DNA from 2 places in the Pseudomonas sp. HOU2 genome. Region 1 is predicted to be linked to the other one. Evidence: riboswitches for the same ligand, from Rfam matches in the RefSeq annotation. Region 1 holds a riboswitch; the other holds the start of a gene.
The links. Region 1 has a riboswitch for cobalamin ahead of ABV589_RS27020 (CbtB domain-containing protein). Riboswitches for the same ligand answer to the same signal wherever they lie in the genome.
Positions count from the first base shown of each region.

Region 1 (9,922 bases):
GCCGGCAACGACAACGCGCTGCTGAGCATTTTCCGCCACTTCGACAGTGCGTCGGTGACCAAAGGCCTGATTGGCGAAGTGCCACAGACCATGTGGCTGTTCGACTATCCGCTGCTGGAGCGCACCTATTATCAGTTGGCAGTCAACTTCGATGTGTTCGGCAACGTCTCCCATCAGGCGCAGACCCGCCTGTATTTCGACCTGATCCGCAACGGCGCCGAGCAGAATTTCCTGCGTTTGATGCCAGCCGATTCCCGCGAGGACTACCTGGACGATTGGTATCAGAGCAGCGGCCAGTTCAAGATGTGGCTCGACTACGAAGCCATCGACGACGACAAGCCGACCGCGCTGAAACTCGATGAGAAAGACCCGAAATACGACTTCGCCATGCAGTTGCTGGCGCGTTACGGCGACCTCAATGCGCGGCCCGACCCGATCAATCGTTGTGACGGCGCCTACTGCTCGCGGCCGAATATCGACCCGGCGCTGCAGAACGCCGAGCAGGCACTCAGTCGCCTGACGTCACGCCCGGCGGCCGGTCTGAAGGTTATCGATCAACTGCCGGAAGCGACCATGCTGCGCATCGAAACCCGCAGCGGCAAACGCGAGGTTTACAGCCTGCTGCGTAACCGCGCACACAGCAACGTGGCGTTCCTGCTGGGCGAATCGCTGCGCTACCAGCCGGGGCTGGACACCTTGACCATCTATCCGGGCGTACTCAGCAGCTATCCGAACTTCATGTTCAACATTCCGGCCGAGCAAGTGCCGGAGTTTGTCGATGCCATGGAAAACGCCAAGGATGCCAACCGTTTCGAGAAAATCGTCGAACGTTGGGGGATCCGTCGCAGTCATCCGCAATTCTGGTTCTATTTCCACGACCTGAGCCAATACCTCCATGAAACCGATCCGGTGGAAGAGGGCGTGCTGGACATGAACCGCTACGAGAATCTTTGATCGTTGAGATCGACCTGCTGTCCCAATTCCAAGCAACACCGCAAAAACCCTGTAGGAGCTGTCGAGTGCAACGAGGCTGCGATCTTTTGATTCTTTAACAACAAAGATCAAAAGATCGCAGCGTGCCGCAGCTCCTACAGGGGGGGCGGTGGGGATTCAGGAATCGTGGGCGGGAGCCGATCATGTTGATTTCAGTGCAGGCCCTGCGGGCGCTTGCCGCGTGGACGGTGGTCTGCCACCACTTCATGCAGATTTTTTTCGACTTCAAGGCGAGCGGCCCGGTCGGGCAGTTCTTCATCGACAAAGGCGCAGTCGGCGTCGATGTCTTTTTCGTCATCAGCGGTCTGGTGATTTTCCTGTCTACCGAAAGCAAGTCGTTGCCTCCGGCGCGATTTCTGCTGTTTCGGCTGTTTCGCATCGTGCCGGCGTACTGGCTGTACACGCTGTTGATGGCGTTGCTGGTGGTGTTCGCCCGGCCGATGTTGCCGGATCAGACCGTGGATTGGGCGCATTTCCTCGCGTCGCTGTTATTCATTCCTGCGCAAAACCCCGGCGGCTACGGGATTTATCCGACGCTGAATGTCGGCTGGACGCTCAACTACGAAATGCTCTTTTATGTGTTGTTTGCCTGTGCGCTGGTGTTTCGCTGGCAGGTGCGCTTGCTGGTGGTTGGCGCGTTGCTGTTTTCGGTGTGTCAGGCGTTCGGCTGGCTCAACGAGTTTTACCGTTCGGACATCGTCTACGAATTTTTGCTGGGGATCGGCATTGGCGTGCTCTATCGCCGGGGCTGGATCGGTGCGGGTCTGTGGCTGCCACTGTTGGCGATGGGCGTCGCGTTGTTGGCGATCTATCACTTGGCGCCGGCGCCAAGGCTGTTGAACTGGGGCGTGCCGAGTGCGGTGCTGGTGATGGCCTGCATATCACTTGAGCGCTACGTCGAGCGTAATCGGCTGATGAAGTTGCTCGGTGATTGTTCTTATTCGGTGTATCTGATGCACGTGCTGGTGCTGTCTGCCGGTGGTTTTATTGCCCGGCGCTATGGAATCAATCCGTATCTGATGTTCGCTATTTGTGCCTTGGCTATCGCAGTGGGTTCGTGGCTGAGCTACGAATGGGTGGAAAAACGCAGCTATCAGTGGCTTAAAACGCGGATCGACGGCGAATCGGCTCGCGAGCCTGTCAAGAATCTTTCCTGACAAAAATACTAGGACTTTGTCCGGCGCAATGATTGGCGTAAACTGCGCCCAAGCCTGCGAGGAGTTTCCATGACCGCTATTACCATTACCGACGCCGCCCACGATTACCTGGCCGATCTGCTCTCCAAGCAGAACACCCCGGGCATCGGCATCCGCGTCTTCATCACCCAGCCTGGCACCCAGTACGCCGAAACCTGCATTGCCTACTGCAAGCCGGGCGAAGAAAAACCTGAAGATACCGCGCTGGGGCTCAAAAGCTTCACCGCCTACATCGACTCGTTCAGCGAAGCGTTCCTCGACGATGCCGTCGTCGACTACGCCACCGACCGCATGGGCGGCCAGCTGACCATCAAGGCGCCAAACGCCAAAGTACCGATGGTCAACGCCGACAGCCCGGTCAACGAGCGCATCAACTACTACCTGCAAACCGAAATCAACCCGGGACTGGCCAGCCACGGCGGTCAGGTCAGCCTGATTGATGTGGTCGAGGACGGCATTGCCGTGCTGCAGTTCGGCGGCGGCTGCCAGGGCTGCGGCCAGGCCGACGTGACCCTGAAGGAAGGCATCGAGCGCACCTTGCTCGAGCGTATTCCAGAGCTCAAAGGTGTGCGCGACGTGACCGACCACACGCAGAAAGAAAACGCCTACTACTGAGTAAGGTGTTCACTGCGGGCCTGAAAAACGGCGCTGTGGCGAGGGAGCTTGCTCCCGCTTGACTGCAAAGCAGTCACAAACCTGACAATGCATTTACCCGTGATGAGTGGATTGTCTGGTTTTGGGATCGCTCCGCGATCCGGCGGGAGCAAGCTCCCTCGCCACAATTGCTTTCAGGGTCTGTAAAGGTGCGCATGCCCCGCGCGATACAGCGACGACTCGCTGAACACCTCACTGCTCAACACCCGCCCGACCAGAATCAGCGCCGTACGCCGAAATCCTTTGGCTGCGACCTTCGCGGCAATATCTTCCAGCGTCCCCACCACCCAAGCCTGATCCGGCCACGTCGCCCGGTGTATCACCGCAATCGGGCAATCCGCGCCGTAATGCGGCAGCAGTTCGGCGATGATCTTCTGCAGATGATTGACCCCCAGGTGAATCGCCATGGTCGCGCCATGCTGCGCCAGACTGCTCAACTCCTCACCCGCCGGCATGGCAGTTTTATCGGCGTAGCGGGTCAGAATCACGCTCTGCGAAACGTCCGGCAGTGTCAGCTCGGCGCCGAGCAACGCCGCACACGCTGCGGTCGCGGTGACGCCGGGGATGATTTCGAACGGAATGTTCAGCTCACGCAGATAACGAATCTGCTCACCAATCGCGCCATACAGACTCGGATCGCCGGAATGCACCCGCGCCACATCCTGGCCGTTGGCATGCGCGGTTTTGATCAGTTCGATGATCTGTTCGAGATGCAATTCGGCGCTGTTGACCACGGTGTCGGCCTGATGCCCCTCCAGCACCGCAGCCGGTACCAGCGAGCCTGCGTAGATGATCACCGGGCAGCTGCGGATCAGCCGCTGGCCTTTGACGGTGATCAATTCCGGGTCGCCGGGGCCGGCGCCGATGAAGTAGACAGTCATGCAGAAATCCTGTGAAAAACGGGGCAGGGCAACGCTTCAGATGAAGATTGCTCATGATCAAACAGGGGGATTATCGGGATTTTACGCAGCGCCGGCCAATGCCAGGGTTGCCTGAGCGTATTTTTGCCGGGAAATCAGCAGTTTTGCCGGTGCCTGAATCAACTGCTCGGCAAGGGCCAGGGCGGCACTTTCCGCCACGCCGTAGCAGCCGGTGCGCTCATAGGCGATCTGCGAATGGTGGCTGAGTCGCTGCTGGTAACTGGCCAGTTCGTCGCTGCTGAAATACAACAGTGGTAACGCAAGTTGTGCGGCCAGTTCCTGCAAGCCCGGCTCATCGCGCTTCAAGTCGATGCTCGCCAGGGCCTTGACCGCTTCCAGCTCGATGCGATGCGCCTGCAATGCCTGATCGAGTAACGCGCGCAGCGTGCTGGCCGGGCAGCCGCGCTGGCAGCCCAGGCCAACCACGAAGGTCGGCGCTGCGCGGTCATCGGTCATGCGTGGTATTGACCATCGCTTTTGCGGCGGAACAACCAGGCGCTGATCAGGCCCAGGGCCAGCCAGAACGCCACGTTGGTCAACTGCGAAGCGATTTTGAACTGGGCTTCCAGCGCTTCCGGAGCGAGCATCGAATGCACTTCCGGTTGTGGTGCGCCGATCACGTGCGGCATAGCCAGAATCGCCACGCCCAGCAGCTTCATCAACCAATGACGGCTGAACACGATCAGGGCCAGACCAACAGCGGTGGATGCGGCGGTGCCGATCCACCACATCTGCCGCGACGCCAGATCGGCTGCGGCTGTGCCCGGCAGTTCAGGCGGCAGGCCCAAGGTCGGCGCGAGCACGAAAGTTGCGTAACCGGCCAGACCCCAGAGCAGACCTTGTGAGGTTTTGGTCGGTGCCCGCAGGGTGTACAGGCCGGCGAGCATCAGGGCGAAACCGACCGCCACCACCAGATTGCCACCGGTGGTCGAGACCACGCGTTGCCAGCCGTCTTCCGGTTCCCAGGCTTCGGCGTCGTGAGTGTGCCCGGCCATGGCGCCGTCGGCATGTTGGTGAACGGCCACCGGTTCGGATTTCTCGAAGGTTTCGGCCTGCAGAATCAGTGGCGAGACCCAGAAACTTTGCAGCAAGGTCAGCAACAGGGCGGCCAGCAGCCCGGTGAAACCTGCGGTTTGCGCAATACGCTTGATCATGGCGGCAGGTCTCAGTGGCACGGGAACGCGGCGCTGTGGCGGGTATCGTGGGCGGCGTTGTGCACCGCTTCGATGTGCGAGAAACCGGCGAAGTAAACCAGGCTGGCGCCGAGGATCGACGCGACAATCGCGGCGGTCAGGCGTTGGCTCAAGGTGGCGGTGCTGGAGATTTTGTCGGTGTTGCTGCCGGTGCTGCTGATGATCGACATGGCGCTTCCCTCTGGAGTGTCAGCGGGTGAATAGAGCGCATGAAAACCCCTGCGGGTCAGGCACGCAGAGGTTCGAACAGCGCCCGCCCACCGCGGGTTTGTTATGTTCAGCGACGCAGCATGCGTGCTGTGTGTTGCGGGCCGGTCTCCGGGCTCACGAGGGGTTGGCGTCTGGCCGACCTGCAAGCATCACCTTCCCATGCCGCATTGGCACAGTGGATCTGACGCTTCGCTCGCTTACCGTTGCGGGGGCAGCACCGGACTGACATGGCTTTGAGTAAAGCACATGATTCACCGGTTTCCCGTTTCACCCTGTGAAGGGCACCCGTAACAAGTTGTGTAGGAGAGCATGGGTTGGGGAATGTAGTCAATTTTGTGGGGGGATCCGTTGCTGCGGGTGTTGCTGATTACGGTTCCGCCCTTACGGCGGGTCACTTTTGGCAAACGCCCCAAAAGTAACCAAAAGGTCTATGCCCTGACGTTCGGCCCTCGCCTAGGCTCGGGTTCCTTCGCTCCGGGATTCATCCGGGGGCAGCGCCTACGGTTTGCTTCGCTGCACCTCCTCTCGCTGTGTTTGGCTGCGCCAAACGGTCGCTGCGCTCCCACCCCCGGATAAATCCCTCCACTCAGCCTGCCGACGGGCCTTCAGATCAAAAGCTTTACTCGAGCTAACGCTCATCGTGTTGAGTGGTGAAAAGCGGGTGCGATCTGCTGTTGATTTTTGTGGGAGCTGGCTTGCCAGCGATGGCGGCCTGACAGCCGACCAATTTCCAACCGAATACACCCAATCCCCTGTAGGAACTGCCGAAGGCTGTGATCTTTTGATCTGCTTTGGCCTTGGCCTTGGCCTTGGCCTTGGCTTTGGCTTTGGCTTTGGCTTTGGCATTGGCTCTGGCTCTTGATGTGGCTTTTGATCTTCAGCCCCTTCGGCAGGCCGAGCGTAGGTGTCCATCAGGGGGTAGGCGCGCAGCGCCATGCGGCGAAGCCGCATACATCGAGAGGAGGTGCAGCGAAGCAAACCATAGGCGATGCCCCCGGATGGACACCGTAGCGAGGGAACACTGAGCCTCAGCGAAGTGCCGTACGCCGGGGCAAAGCCTTTTGGGTTACCTTTTCGGCGTTTGGAAAAGGTGACTCGCTGTAAGAGCGAAACCGCCAGCGGCAGCACCCGAAGCAACGGATATGCCCCCAATCCAACCATTGACCGGTCACCACCCGATGCGTAGCCTTGCACCTTCGAGGTTCTTCGGCCCACGCCGAAGCTAAGAAGGGAACGCGGTCAAAGCCGCGGCTGCCCCCGCAACTGTGAACGGTGAAGTTCGTTGCCACGCCACTGCCAGCTCAATCCACAGAGCCCGCGGGAAGGCGCAACGAACGCCAGGCTCAAAACCTGAACACCGTCAGCCAGGAGACCTGCCTCGTCACAGATTTCTCACTACAACCGGGCGGGGTGATCCGGTGGCGAATTCTTCCGCGCGCACGCTCGCAGCGGATCTCGTCCCGTATGCCCGCCACCTTGCCAAAGGGCATCCGATGAAAACACTGGCCAAACTCCCCGTCACCATCGTCACCGGTTTTCTCGGCTCGGGCAAAACCACCTTGCTGCGTCATATGCTCGACAACGCTCAGGGCCGCCGCATCGCGGTGATCGTCAACGAATTCGGCGAGCTGGGTATCGACGGTGAAATCCTCAAGCAATGCACCATCGGTTGCACCGAAGAAGAAGCCACCGGTCGCGTCTACGAACTGGCCAACGGCTGCCTGTGCTGCACGGTTCAGGAAGAGTTCTTCCCGGTGATGCGCGAACTGGTCGCCCGTCGCGGTGACCTCGATCACATACTGATCGAGACGTCCGGTCTGGCCCTGCCAAAACCGCTGGTACAAGCCTTCCAGTGGCCGGAAATCCGCAGCGCCTGCACGGTTGACGCGGTGATCACCGTGGTCGACAGCCCGGCCGTGGCCGCCGGCACCTTCGCCGCGTTCCCGGATCAGGTCGACGCCCAGCGCAAACTTGACCCGAACCTGGATCACGAATCGCCGCTGCACGAACTGTTCGCCGACCAACTGGCCAGCGCCGATCTGGTGATCCTCAACAAGGCCGACCAGACCAGCCCTGAAGACCTCGCTCGCGTACGTCTGGAAGTCGCTGAAGAACTGCCGCCCGCTGTAAAAATCATCGAAGCCAGCAACGGTCGCCTGCCACTGGACGTGCTGATCGGTCTCGGTGCCGGTTCCGAAGAACACATCGACAGCCGCCACAGTCATCACGATCACCACCACGACGGTGATGACGATCACGATGACCATGATCACGACGCCTTTGATTCGATCTCCATCGAACTGCCGCAAGCCGACGAAAGCCTGCTGCTCGATGCACTGACGCAACTGGTGGTCCAGCACGGCATTCTGCGCGTGAAGGGCTTCGCGGCGATTCCGAACAAGCCGATGCGCCTGTTGATTCAGGGTGTGGGCACGCGTTTCGACAAGCACTTCGACCGCCAGTGGGGCGCTGACGAAGCGCGCGTCACACGTTTGGTGCTGATCGGTCAGGAACTCGACGCCGCGCACCTCGAAGCGCAACTGCGCGCCGCGCTCAGCGTTTAAGCCATGCACCTGCTCAGGACCCAGCCCGGCGGTTTCGTGTCGGATGACAACATTGCCGACCTTGGACAAACCCCCGCCGAACTGGTGATCCTGTGCAGCGGCGATTCCAGCCTGGCGCTGCTCGCCGAAGCTGCGCAGCAGTTGCCCGAGGATTATCCGAGCCTGCGTCTGGCCAACCCGATGCAGGTGCAGAATCATGCCTCGGTCGATCTGTATGTCGATGAGGTGCTGCGTCACGCCAAGGTCATTCTGATTTCGCTGCACGGCGGCATCGCTTACTGGCGTTATGGCGTCGAGCGTCTGGTGGAGTTGTCCGAACGCGGCGTGCAGGTGATTCTGGTGCCGGGCGATGACCGTCCCGACCCGGAGCTCAGCGACCTGAGCACTGTGCCCGCCGAAGATCGCGACCGCCTCTGGCAGTTCCTGCGTCAGGGCGGCATGGGCAATGCGCTGGACTTCTTCCATTGCCTGGCCAACCGCTGGTTGGCGCGCGACTACGTCTGGGGCGAGCCGCAAGCGCTGCCGCGTACGGCGATTTACCACCCCCAGAAAAACACCGCCGCACTGTGCGACTGGCAAGCCGAATGGCTGCCCGGTCAACCGGTTGCGGCGGTGTTGTTTTATCGCTCGCATTTGCAAGCGGCGAACACCGCGTTCATTGACGTGTTTTGCCAGCGCTTGCAGGCAGCGGGGCTCAATCCGTTGCCGATCGCCGTCGCCAGCCTGAAAGAACCCGGCTGTCTGAGTGTGGTCGAGGACTGGCTGGATGAGGTCGAGGCGGCGGTGATTCTCAACACCACCGGCTTCGCGCAATCCAGCCCGGAAGCGCCGCATCTGCGGCCGTTCCGGCGCAATATTCCGGTGATTCAAGCGATCTGCGCCCAGGACAACGAACCCGGTTGGCGCGACAGCGAGCAGGGTCTGGGGCCACGGGATCTGGCGATGCACATCGCCTTGCCGGAACTCGACGGGCGCATCATCAGCCGGCCGATCAGCTTCAAGGATCTGGCCTGGCGCAGTGAGCGCAGTCAGTCCGACGTGGTCTGCTATCGGGCGCAACCCGAGCGCATGGATTTTGTCGCCGAACTGGCCCGGCGCTGGAGCGATCTGGCGCAACTGCCGAACGCTGAAAAACGCATCGCGCTGATTCTCGCCAATTACCCGACTCGCGACGGTCGCATCGGCAATGGCGTCGGTCTCGATACGCCGGCGGCCGCGTTGAATATCCTGCGGGCGTTGCAGGCCGAAGGCTTTCCGCTGGCGGCGCAGTTGCCGGACAGCGGCACCGCGTTGATCCAGCAATTGCTCGGCGGCGTCAGCAACGACCTCGACAGCATCGACTTGCGTCCGTGCCAGCAAAGTCTGGCGATGGACGCCTATCTGGCGATGTTCAATGCGCTGCCGCAAGCCAATCGCGCGGCAGTGCTGGAACGCTGGGGCGCGCCGCAAAACGATCCGATGTGTCGCGACGGGCGGATGATGATCGCCGGGCTGCGTTTTGGCCTGACCTTCGTCGGCATTCAGCCGGCGCGCGGTTATCAGGTCGATCCGAGCGCGGTGTATCACGACCCGGATCTGGTGCCACCCCACGGCTATCTGGCGTTCTATTTCTGGCTGCGCAACACCTACGGCGCGCACGCGGTGATTCACGTCGGCAAGCACGGCAACCTCGAATGGCTGCCGGGCAAGGGCGTTGGTCTATCGGAGAATTGCTGGCCGGACGCATTGCTCGGGCCGCTACCGAACATCTATCCGTTTATCGTCAACGACCCGGGCGAGGGCGCCCAGGCCAAACGGCGCACACAAGCGGTGATCATCGACCACCTGATGCCGCCGCTGACCCGCGCCGAAACCTACGGCCCGCTGCGCAATCTGGAACTGCTGGCCGACGAATATTACGAGGCGCAACTGCTCGATCCGCGTCGTGCGCGGGAGCTGCAGCGCGACATTCTGCAACTGGTGCGCGAGACGCAGATCGATCGCGAACTGCAACTCGACACCGGTCTGGACAGCGACGCCGATGCAGCAATCTGGCTGCCGCGTCTGGACACCTATCTGTGTGATCTGAAGGAATCGCAGATCCGCGATGGCCTGCACATTTTCGGCGAATCGCCGACCGGGCGTTTGCGCATCGACACGCTACTGGCCTTGCTGCGCATTCCCCGAGGCGATGGCAAGGGCGCGCAATCGAG
Region 1 covers NZ_CP160398.1:6,006,112-6,016,033, forward strand. Annotated here, with positions in the region: gene ABV589_RS26990 (fatty acid cis/trans isomerase) at 1-954, shown strand, start outside; gene ABV589_RS26995 (acyltransferase) at 1,137-2,150, shown strand; gene nfuA (Fe-S biogenesis protein NfuA) at 2,220-2,804, shown strand; gene cobM (precorrin-4 C(11)-methyltransferase) at 2,978-3,724, opposite strand; gene ABV589_RS27010 (cobalamin biosynthesis protein) at 3,806-4,219, opposite strand; gene ABV589_RS27015 (CbtA family protein) at 4,216-4,917, opposite strand; gene ABV589_RS27020 (CbtB domain-containing protein) at 4,929-5,126, opposite strand; cobalamin riboswitch at 5,248-5,470, opposite strand; cobalamin riboswitch at 6,349-6,562, shown strand; gene cobW (cobalamin biosynthesis protein CobW) at 6,660-7,730, shown strand; gene cobN (cobaltochelatase subunit CobN) at 7,734-9,922, shown strand, end outside.

Region 2 (9,922 bases), 840 kb from region 1:
TACGTGGCTTTGACCACGTTTTGACATATTTCAGGCGCCAGAAAATCCGCTTTTCCGCACCCTGTGCAGACCGCGTATCGACTCAAATGGGCTTAAGCGCTTAGATGTAAACGAGAAACCGGGAAGTCACAAAAAGATCGATTGAATTTGCAAATGAGGCCGATAGCGGGCATAGTCTCGGCTTCTTTACAACTTCAGCCACGGTCGTGCCCATGCTAAATCGCTTCGCACCCCTCGTGCCTCTCGCACTCGTCACCCTGTTGTTCGGTTGCGCTGCTCATTCTCCAGTTCAAGAGCAGCCTCAACAGGTTAAAAATTCTGCCACTGCCCAGTCTTCCGTTATTTACCAGGAAGAGCTGGACACCGAAAAGGAACTCTCGGACTTCAACAAGAAGCCGTACGAGCTTCCGGTTCTGGCCGACAGCATCCTTGAACGCGGCATGTCCCTGATCGGTACCCGTTACCGTTTCGGCGGCACCTCTGAAGCCGGCTTCGACTGCAGCGGTTTCATCGGTTATCTGTTCCGCGAAGAAGCCGGCATGAATCTGCCGCGCTCCACCCGTGAAATGATCAACGTGGATGCGCCTCTGGTCTCGCGCGGCAACCTTGAGCCGGGCGATCTGCTGTTCTTCGCCACCAATGGTCGTCGCGGTCGTGTAAGCCACGCCGGGATCTACCTGGGTGACAACCAGTTCATCCACTCCAGCAGTCGTCGCAGCGGCGGTGTTCGCATCGACAGCCTGGGTGACAGCTACTGGAGCAAGACCTTCATCGAAGCCAAGCGCGCCCTCGCGATGGCACCGACCGTGGTCACCGCTCGCAAGTAATTCCCCCGTTGTCGTCACGTCCGTGGCGACAAAAAACGGCTCCGGCACGGAGTAGACCTAAACTTTACAAGGTGAAGTTAAAGTCTTACTTGAAGTTTGTCGTATAGCCGCTAGAATCCTGTATCTATATTGATGGCAAACCGCCTGCGTGCTCCGCAGGCGGTTTTGTTTCTGTCCATTCGGCAGAGAAAGCCGCAGCCAGATCAGGATGTTCTGCTTATGACGATGTCGGCCCGCCTTGCTTTGATCTTCTTCGCAGCGCTGCTCAGCGCCTGCGCCAGCCGCACGCCGCCGCCTGCGCCCGTGGTACGTGCCCCGGTCGTGTTCGGACCTTCCCAAGCTTTTTCGCCGGCTGCTGAAGACGTGCTGTTTCGCGCGCTGGGCCTGGTTGGCACGCCTTATCGCTGGGGCGGCAACACACCGGACTCCGGGTTCGATTGCAGTGGCCTGATCGGTTTCGTCTACCGCGATGCTGCTGGCATTTCCTTGCCGCGCTCGACGCGCGAGATGATCGTGATGCAGGCGCCGAACGTCGGCAAAGAGGGTTTGCAGACCGGCGATCTGATCTTCTTCGCCACCAACGGCGGTTCACAGGTCAGTCATGCGGGGATTTACGTCGGGGAAGGGCGCTTCGTGCATGCGCCGGCCACCGGCGGCACGGTGAAGCTGGACAGCCTGTCAAAGGCTTACTGGCAGAAGGCGTATCTGAGTGCCAAGCGGGTGCTGCAGCCGGAGCATCTGGCGCGTAACCCGTAATTCAAAGAGCTCACAGTCCAATGTAGGAGTGAGCCTGCTCGCGATAGCGGTTGATCAATCAACACTGATGTTGAATGTGACACCGTCATCGCGAGCAGGCTCACTCCTACAGTTGTTTCAGGTCAGGCAAAAGTTACTTGGCGGACGACACCCGCCACACCTTGTTCCCCACATCATCGGCCACCAGCAAACCACCTTGCTGGTCGATCACCACGCCTACCGGGCGACCCAAGGCGTTTTCGTCCTTGTCGAGGAAACCGGTCAGCACATCCACCGGTGCTCCGTTCGGCTTGCCGGCGGCGAACGGGACGAAAATCACTTTATAGCCACTGTGCGGTTTGCGGTTCCATGAGCCGTGCTGGCCAATGAAGGCGCCTTCCTTGAACTGCGCCGGCAGGCTGTTGCCTTCGGCGAAGGTCAAGCCCAATGAAGCGGTATGCGGGCCGACGGCGTAGTCCGGGGCGATAGCCTTGGCCACCAGATCCAGATTCTGCGGCTTCACCCGCACATCCACGTGCTGTCCGTAATAGCTGAATGGCCAGCCGTAGAAGCCGCCGTCCTTGACCGAGGTGATGTAATCCGGCACCAGGTCGCTGCCGATCTCGTCACGCTCGTTGACCGCTGTCCACAACGCGCCACTGGTGGGCTCCCACGCCAGGCCGTTGGGGTTGCGGATGCCCGAGGCGAAGATCCGGTGATTGCCGGTGGCGCGATCGACTTCCCAGATCGCCGCGCGACCTTCTTCTTTATCCAGACCATTCTCGCCAACGTTGCTGTTCGAGCCGACGGTGACGTACAGCCTGCTGCCGTCCTTGCTGGCGACGACGTTTTTCGTCCAGTGGTGGTTCAGCGTGCCGCCCGGCAAGTCGGTGACTTTGATCGGCTGGGTTTTGATCTCGGTCGCGCCGGGTTCGTAGTGGAAGCGCAGCAGGCGATCGGTGTCGGCGACATACAGGTCATTACCGACCAGGGTCATGCCGAACGGCGAGTTGAGGTTTTGCAAGAACACCGTGCGGGTCTCGGCCACGCCGTCGTGGTCGGCATCGCGCAACAGGGTGATGCGATTCGGGCTCGGCACGCCAGCGCCGGCCTTGCCCATGACTTTCTTCATCACCCAGCCACGAATGCCGCTGCTGTCGTCAGGCTTGGGTGGCGCGTTGGTTTCCGCCACCAGCACATCACCGTTGGGCAGCACGTAGAGCCAGCGCGGGTGATCGAGGCCTTCGGCGAATGCGGCCACTTGCGTGCCGGCCGCGGCGGTCGGTTTACCACCCGCAGGCCAGCCGATCGCCGGGGCGATGTTCACCGTCGGGATCAGGGTCTTGTTCGGTTCGGGCAGTTTCGGTGACGGGCCGGTGCCGTCGGAGACTTGCAGGCTGGAGGATTCACCACAGGCGGTGAGCCCTCCGGCGAGGGCGATGACGAGAGCGAGCTGGGACTTGCGCATTACTGATCTTCCCTATGAATGCATTGACCTAATCATAGAGAAGCACAGGCGTGCGATGGTTCAACCGCTCAACCGCGGGCCTCTTTGAACAGCACGGCGATGCCCGGATGATAATTGCCCGCTTCGCTGCGCAATTTGCGGTAGGCGTAGGGGAAATACCAGGCCACTGCGCAGCTATGTTCCTTTTGCAGGTCGTCGACCATGTCCTGCAGTTCTTCGGGGCTGGCGCTGTGCTGGGCCTTTTGCGGGGCGACGAACAGGCAGCCGAGCTTGAGGTCGCTGGCAAAACTGATGCGTTTGGCATCGCTGGTGATGTCCAGCAGGGTCTGGGTCAGGTTGAGATTGTTGACCCGCGGCCAGCGCTGGGTGGCCTGAAGGTAGGCGCGGTCTTCAGGCCCGGCAATGAACAGATCGGCGCGGGCATTGCGCTCGCCGTCCTCGTTCTGCTTTCGGGTCGAGGTATCACAAAGGGTCACCAGCTCGGCCATCCATGCCGCCGCAGAGAGCAAGCCGAGATTGGCTTTCTCGTCATGCCAGTAAGGGGTGTCGTTGTCGCCGCGAATGGCGTTGTAGCGGTCGATACAGTCAAACCAGCGTTCGAGCATCGGGCGCAGGAATTCCAGGCGCGGGTTGCTGATGATCATGCCTTGCATCGTCATCATCCTTATTGTTGTGATGGGCTTTTTCGAGAAAAGCATGGCTCTTTGATATCATTTGTATCAGTGTGGCACAAGAATGGCGCCAGATAATTGATCGACGGCAGTTATTCGCCCGACGGCCCCCTCTTTAATTGACGCTCCACCCCCAACCCTCTAACCTTCGCGGCTTGTTTCAGGTGCTCTGTGACGCGTGTCGACAGAGTGAAACAGGGAAGCCGGTGAGGGTTGTCTTCAGGTGAAGAACGATCACGATCCCGGCGCTGCCCCCGCAACGGTAAATGAGTGAAAACTGCGCATTGAGCCACTGTGTCGACCGACGCGGGAAGGCGCGCAGTCTGGCGATTCGCCGCTCATGAGCCCGGAGACCGGCCTGATCCATCCAGCGGCATCACGGTGGGCGATGCCAGGCTTTTTGCCGTCTATTCTTGTGCCTGCCCGCCGTTATCCAGCCTCAACGGAGAGCTCCCCTCATGACCGATTCCCCCGAGCGCGACGAACGCCACCTGGCGCGTATGCAGCGTAAAAAAGCCGTGATCGACGAACGCATCGCCAATTCGCCTGACGAGTGCGGCCTGGTGCTGGTGTTGACCGGCAATGGCAAAGGCAAAAGCAGCTCGGCGTTCGGCATGCTTGCCCGCGCCATGGGCCATGGCATGCAGTGCGGCGTGGTGCAGTTCATCAAGGGCCGCAACAGCACTGGCGAGGAGCTGTTCTTCCGCCGCTTCCCTGAACAAGTGCGTTTTCACGTGATGGGCGAGGGCTTCACCTGGGAAACCCAGGATCGCCAGCGTGACATCGCCGCCGCCGAAGCCGCGTGGGCCGTGTCCCGCGAGCTGCTGCGTGATCCGTCGATCGGCCTGGTGGTGCTGGATGAGCTGAACATCGCGCTCAAGCACGGCTACCTCGATCTGGATCAGGTGCTCAGCGATCTGCAGGCACGTCCGCCGATGCAACACGTGATCGTCACCGGTCGCGCGGCCAAGCCGGAAATGATCGAAATGGGCGATACCGTCACCGAAATGGGCATGCTCAAACACGCCTTCCAGGCCGGCATCAAAGCGCAGAAAGGCGTCGAACTTTGAATCAACCACGTCACTGCCCGGCGGTACTGATCGCCGCGCCGGCCTCCGGTCAGGGCAAGACCACCGTCACCGCCGCACTCGCGCGCTTGCATCGCAATCAGGGGCGCAAGGTGCGCGTGTTCAAGTGCGGCCCGGACTTCCTCGACCCGATGATTCTCGAGCGCGCCAGCGGTGCGCCGGTGTATCAACTGGACATGTGGATGGTCGGCGAGCAAGAAAGCCGCCGCCTGTTGTGGGAAGCCGCCGCCGAAGCCGATCTGATCCTGATCGAAGGTGTGATGGGCCTGTTCGACGGCACGCCGTCCAGCGCTGATCTGGCGCGGCATTTCGGTGTGCCGGTGCTCGGCGTGATCGACGGCACCGCCATGGCCCAGACCTTTGGCGCCCTGGCTTTGGGGCTGGCGCGTTATCAGCCGGACCTGCCGTTTGCCGGCGTGCTGGCCAACCGCGTCGGCACCTTGCGTCATGCGCAATTGCTCGAAGGCAGCCTCACCGAAGGCTTGCGCTGGTACGGCGCGCTGTCCCGGGAAACCGGGATCGAGTTGCCGAGCCGGCACCTAGGTCTGGTGCAGGCCAGCGAACTGAATGACCTCGACCTGCGTCTCGATGCCGCCGCCGAAGCCTTGGCCAGCAGTTGCGAGGTAGCGCTGCCACCTGCCGTGGAATTCGCCGCGCCTGAAATGATTCCTGCCGAACCGCTGCTCGACGGTGTGCGCATTGCCGTCGCTCGCGACGAAGCCTTTGCCTTCACCTACGGCGCCAGCCTCGACCTGCTGCGGGCGATGGGCGCCGAGTTGAGCTTCTTCTCGCCGATCCGCGATACGCAGTTGCCCGAAGCCGACAGTCTGTATCTGCCCGGTGGCTACCCGGAATTGCACCACGTCGCGTTATCGCAAAACACCGCGATGCTCGATGCGATCCGTACGCACCACGCCGCCGGTAAACCGCTGCTCGCCGAGTGCGGCGGCATGCTCTATCTGCTCGACGCGTTGACCGATGTCGACGGCACCCGCGCCGAACTGGTCGGCCTGCTGCGCGGTGAGGCGGTGATGCAAAAACGTCTGGCGGCACTGGCGCTGCAAGCGGTGGATTTGCCGGAAGGTTCGTTGCGCGGTCACACCTATCATCATTCCCTGACCAGCACCGAACTGACCCCGATTGCCCGGGGCATCAGCCCCAATGGCGGGCGCGGGGCCGAAGCGGTTTATCGGGAAGGGCGGATGACCGCGTCTTACGTGCATTTCTACTTTCCGTCGAATCCGACGGCGATTGCTGCATTGTTAGCGCCAGATCTCGAGGCCGCCTTCGCGAGCAAGCTCGCTCCCACATTGGATCACCTAACCCCTGTGGGAGCGAGCCTGCTCGCGAAGAGGCCATGACCGACAACGCCTATTCCGAGGCCGAACGCGCAGCCGTCTACCGAGCCATCGCCGAACGCCGCGACATGCGCCACTTCACCGGCGGCACGGTCGAACCGGAGCTGCTGCGCCGCCTGCTCGAAGCCGCGCATCAGGCGCCCAGCGTCGGCCTGATGCAGCCGTGGCGCTTCATCCGCATCAGCGATCGCGCCTTGCGCGGGCAGATCCAGAACCTCGTCGAAGAAGAGCGCATCCGCACCGCCGAGGCCCTCGGCGAGCGCAGTGACGAGTTCATGAAGCTCAAGGTCGAAGGCATCAACGACTGCGCCGAAGTGCTGGTCGCGGCGCTGATGGACGATCGTGAAAAACACATTTTCGGCCGCCGCACGTTGCCGGAAATGGACATGGCCTCGCTGTCCTGTGCGATCCAGAATCTGTGGCTGGCGGCCCGTGCCGAAGGACTGGGCATGGGTTGGGTCTCGCTGTTCGAACCGCAGGCACTGGCCGATCTGCTGCAGCTGCCGGTCGGGGCCAAACCGCTGGCGGTGTTGTGTCTGGGGCCGGTCGAGGCATTCTATCCGGCGCCGATGCTGGTACTCGAAGGGTGGGCGCAGGCGCGGCCGCTCAATGAGTTGCTGTACGAAAATTATTGGGGAGTGAATCAATGAGTGTGGCGTTGTTGAGTGTCGCCGCGGTTGCGCTGGATGCGCTGCTGGGTGAACCGAAACGCTGGCATCCGCTGGTGGCGTTCGGCAATTTTGCCGGGCGCATCGAGCGCCGTTTCAACGCGGGCGGGCGCGGCTGGCGCAGTCACGGGGTCACCGCGTGGGTGATCGCGGTGCTGCCGCTGACGCTGCTCGCCACGGCGTTTTCCTGGGCGCCGTATATGGGCTGGATCGTCGAGATTCTGGCGCTGTATTGCGCCCTCGGCATGCGCAGCCTCGGCGAACACGTCGAGCCCGTGGCCAAAGCCCTGCGCAGTGATGATCTGGAAGAAGCACGCAAGCGTGTTGGCTATCTGGTCAGCCGCCAGACCAGCGAACTGGACAGCACCGCTGTTGCGCGCGCGGCCACCGAGTCGGTACTGGAGAACGGCAGTGACGCGGTGTTCGCCGCGCTGTTCTGGTTTGTCGTGGCCGGTGCGCCGGGGGTGGTGCTTTATCGCCTGAGCAACACGCTCGACGCGATGTGGGGCTATCGCAACGAGCGCTTCGAGCGCTTCGGCTGGTGCGCGGCAAAGATCGACGACGTGCTCAACTACATTCCGGCCCGGCTGGTGGCGCTGACCTACGCGCTGCTGGGCAACACCCGGCTTGCATGGAAATGCTGGCGCAGCCAGGGCCCGCAATGGGACAGCCCGAATGCCGGTCCAGTGATGGCGGCCGGTGCCGGCGCGTTGAATGTCGAACTGGGCGGCCCGGCGATCTATCACGGCGAACTGCACGAGCGTCCGCAACTGGGCGAAGGTCCGCCGGCGGATGCCGATTCGATTGATCGCGGCTGGCAATTGGTCCAGCGCGGGGTATGGTTATGGCTGCTGATTCTCTGCGTGGGGGCTGAATTCTATGCTTGAGCACGGTGGCCGGCTGCGCAAGGCTGCACTCGATTACGGGATTGCCGAAGCCGACTGGCTCGATCTGTCCAGCGGCCTCGCCCCTTGGCCGTTTGAGGTGCCGCCTATTCCGTTGCGCGCCTGGGCACGTTTGCCGGAAACCGACGACGGCCTGGAACAGGCTGCGTGCGATTACTACGGCGCCTCGCAGGTGCTGCCGGTGGCCGGTTCGCAGATGGCGATCCAGTTGCTGCCGCGTTTGCGCCGCGCCGGCAAGGTCGGAGTGTTGTCGCCATGTTATGCCGAGCACGCCGAGGCCTGGCGGCGCAGTGGTTACATCGTGCGCGAAGTGCTGGAGCAGGAAGTCGAATTCTTTCTCGACAGCCTCGACGTGCTGGTGGTGGTCAATCCGAACAACCCCACCGGCCTGAGCCTGACCCCGGCGCGGCTGCTCGACTGGCACGCGCGGCTGGCTCAGCGTGGCGGCTGGCTGGTGGTCGATGAAGCGTTCATGGACAACACGCCGCAGCTGAGTCTGGCGCCGCATGCCCACCAGATCGGATTGATTGTGCTGCGTTCGTTCGGCAAGTTTTTCGGTCTGGCCGGGGTGCGTCTGGGCTTTGTGCTGGCCGAGCGCAAGTTGCTCAGATTGCTCGCGGAACAGGTCGGACCCTGGGCGGTCAGCGGGCCGACGCGGGTGCTCGGTCAGGCCTGCCTGCAAGACACCGAAGCGCATACCCGGCAACGTATTCGCAGCGACGAGGCCAGCGAACGTCTGGCGCTGTTGCTGGAGCGCTACGGCTTCAAACCCCACGGTGGTTGCGCGCTGTTTCAGTGGCTGATCACCGAACACGCGGCGGCGCTGCACGAATTCATGGCCCGACGCGGCATCCTTCTGCGCATCTTCACCCACAACAGCAGCCTGCGTTTTGGCCTGCCTGCCAACGCCGCTGAAGAGGCGCGCCTCGAACAGGCGCTGCAAGCTTTCGCCAAGGAAATCCAATGACAACCTTGATGGTTCAGGGCACCACCTCCGATGCCGGTAAAAGCACGCTGGTGACGGCGCTGTGCCGCTGGGCCACCCGTCAGGGCGTGGCAGTGGTGCCGTTCAAACCGCAGAACATGGCGCTCAACAGCGCGGTGACCGCCGACGGCGGCGAGATCGGCCGGGCGCAAGCGGTGCAGGCGCAAGCCGCGCATCTCGAACCGCACACCGACATGAACCCGGTGTTGCTCAAGCCCAACAGCGACACCGGCGCGCAGGTAATCATCCATGGCCGCGCGGTCACCAGCATGAACGCGGTGGCGTATCACGACTACAAAGCCATCGCCATGCAAGCGGTGCTCGCGTCGCACGAGCGGCTCAGCGCGGCGTATCCGCTGGTGATGGTCGAAGGCGCTGGCTCGCCGGCCGAGATCAATCTGCGTGCCGGGGACATCGCCAACATGGGCTTTGCCGAGGCGGTGGATTGCCCGGTGCTGCTGATTGCCGACATTAATCGCGGCGGGGTGTTTGCGCATCTGGTCGGCACCCTTGAGTTGCTGTCGCCGAGCGAACAGGCGCGGGTCAAAGGCTTCATCATCAACCGCTTTCGCGGCGACATTGCTTTGCTGCAACCGGGCCTCGACTGGCTGCAACAGCGCACCGGCAAACCGGTGGTCGGTGTGCTGCCGTACGTGATGGATCTGCACCTGGAAGCCGAGGACGGCATCGATCAGCGCCAGACCGACAAGGCCGAGCAAGTGCTGAAAGTGGTGGTGCCGGTGCTGCCGCGCATCAGCAACCACACCGACTTCGATCCGCTGCGTCTGCATCCGCAGGTCGATCTGCAATTCATCGGCCCGGGGCAGGCGATTCCTGCCGCCGACCTGATCATCCTGCCGGGCTCGAAAAGCGTGCGCAGCGACCTCGCGTATCTGCGCGCCAACGGCTGGGACGCAGCGATCAATCGGCACTTGCGTTACGGCGGCAAGTTGCTGGGGATCTGCGGCGGTCTGCAGATGCTCGGCGAGCAGGTGCACGATCCGCTGGGTCTGGAAGGCGCGCCGGGTTCGAGTGTCGGTCTGGGTTTGCTGGCGTTCGAAACCACGCTGGAAGCCGAGAAGCAATTGCGCAATGTCCGTGGGCATCTGGCGCTGGAAAACGCTGAGGTCAGTGGCTATGAAATCCATGCGGGCGTGACGGTGGGGCTGGCGCTGGAGAACGCTGCGGTGCATCTGGATGACGGTCGTTGCGACGGC
Region 2 covers NZ_CP160398.1:5,164,569-5,174,490, forward strand. Annotated here, with positions in the region: gene ABV589_RS23420 (NlpC/P60 family protein) at 213-827, shown strand; gene ABV589_RS23425 (C40 family peptidase) at 1,047-1,583, shown strand; gene ABV589_RS23430 (sorbosone dehydrogenase family protein) at 1,717-3,030, opposite strand; gene ABV589_RS23435 (hypothetical protein) at 3,099-3,683, opposite strand; cobalamin riboswitch at 3,847-4,078, shown strand; gene cobO (cob(I)yrinic acid a,c-diamide adenosyltransferase) at 4,160-4,771, shown strand; gene ABV589_RS23445 (cobyrinate a,c-diamide synthase) at 4,768-6,150, shown strand; gene bluB (5,6-dimethylbenzimidazole synthase) at 6,147-6,797, shown strand; gene cbiB (adenosylcobinamide-phosphate synthase CbiB) at 6,794-7,702, shown strand; gene cobD (threonine-phosphate decarboxylase CobD) at 7,695-8,687, shown strand; gene ABV589_RS23465 (cobyric acid synthase) at 8,684-9,922, shown strand, end outside.
Region 2: another riboswitch for cobalamin. It lies ahead of cobO (cob(I)yrinic acid a,c-diamide adenosyltransferase); the one in region 1 lies ahead of ABV589_RS27020 (CbtB domain-containing protein).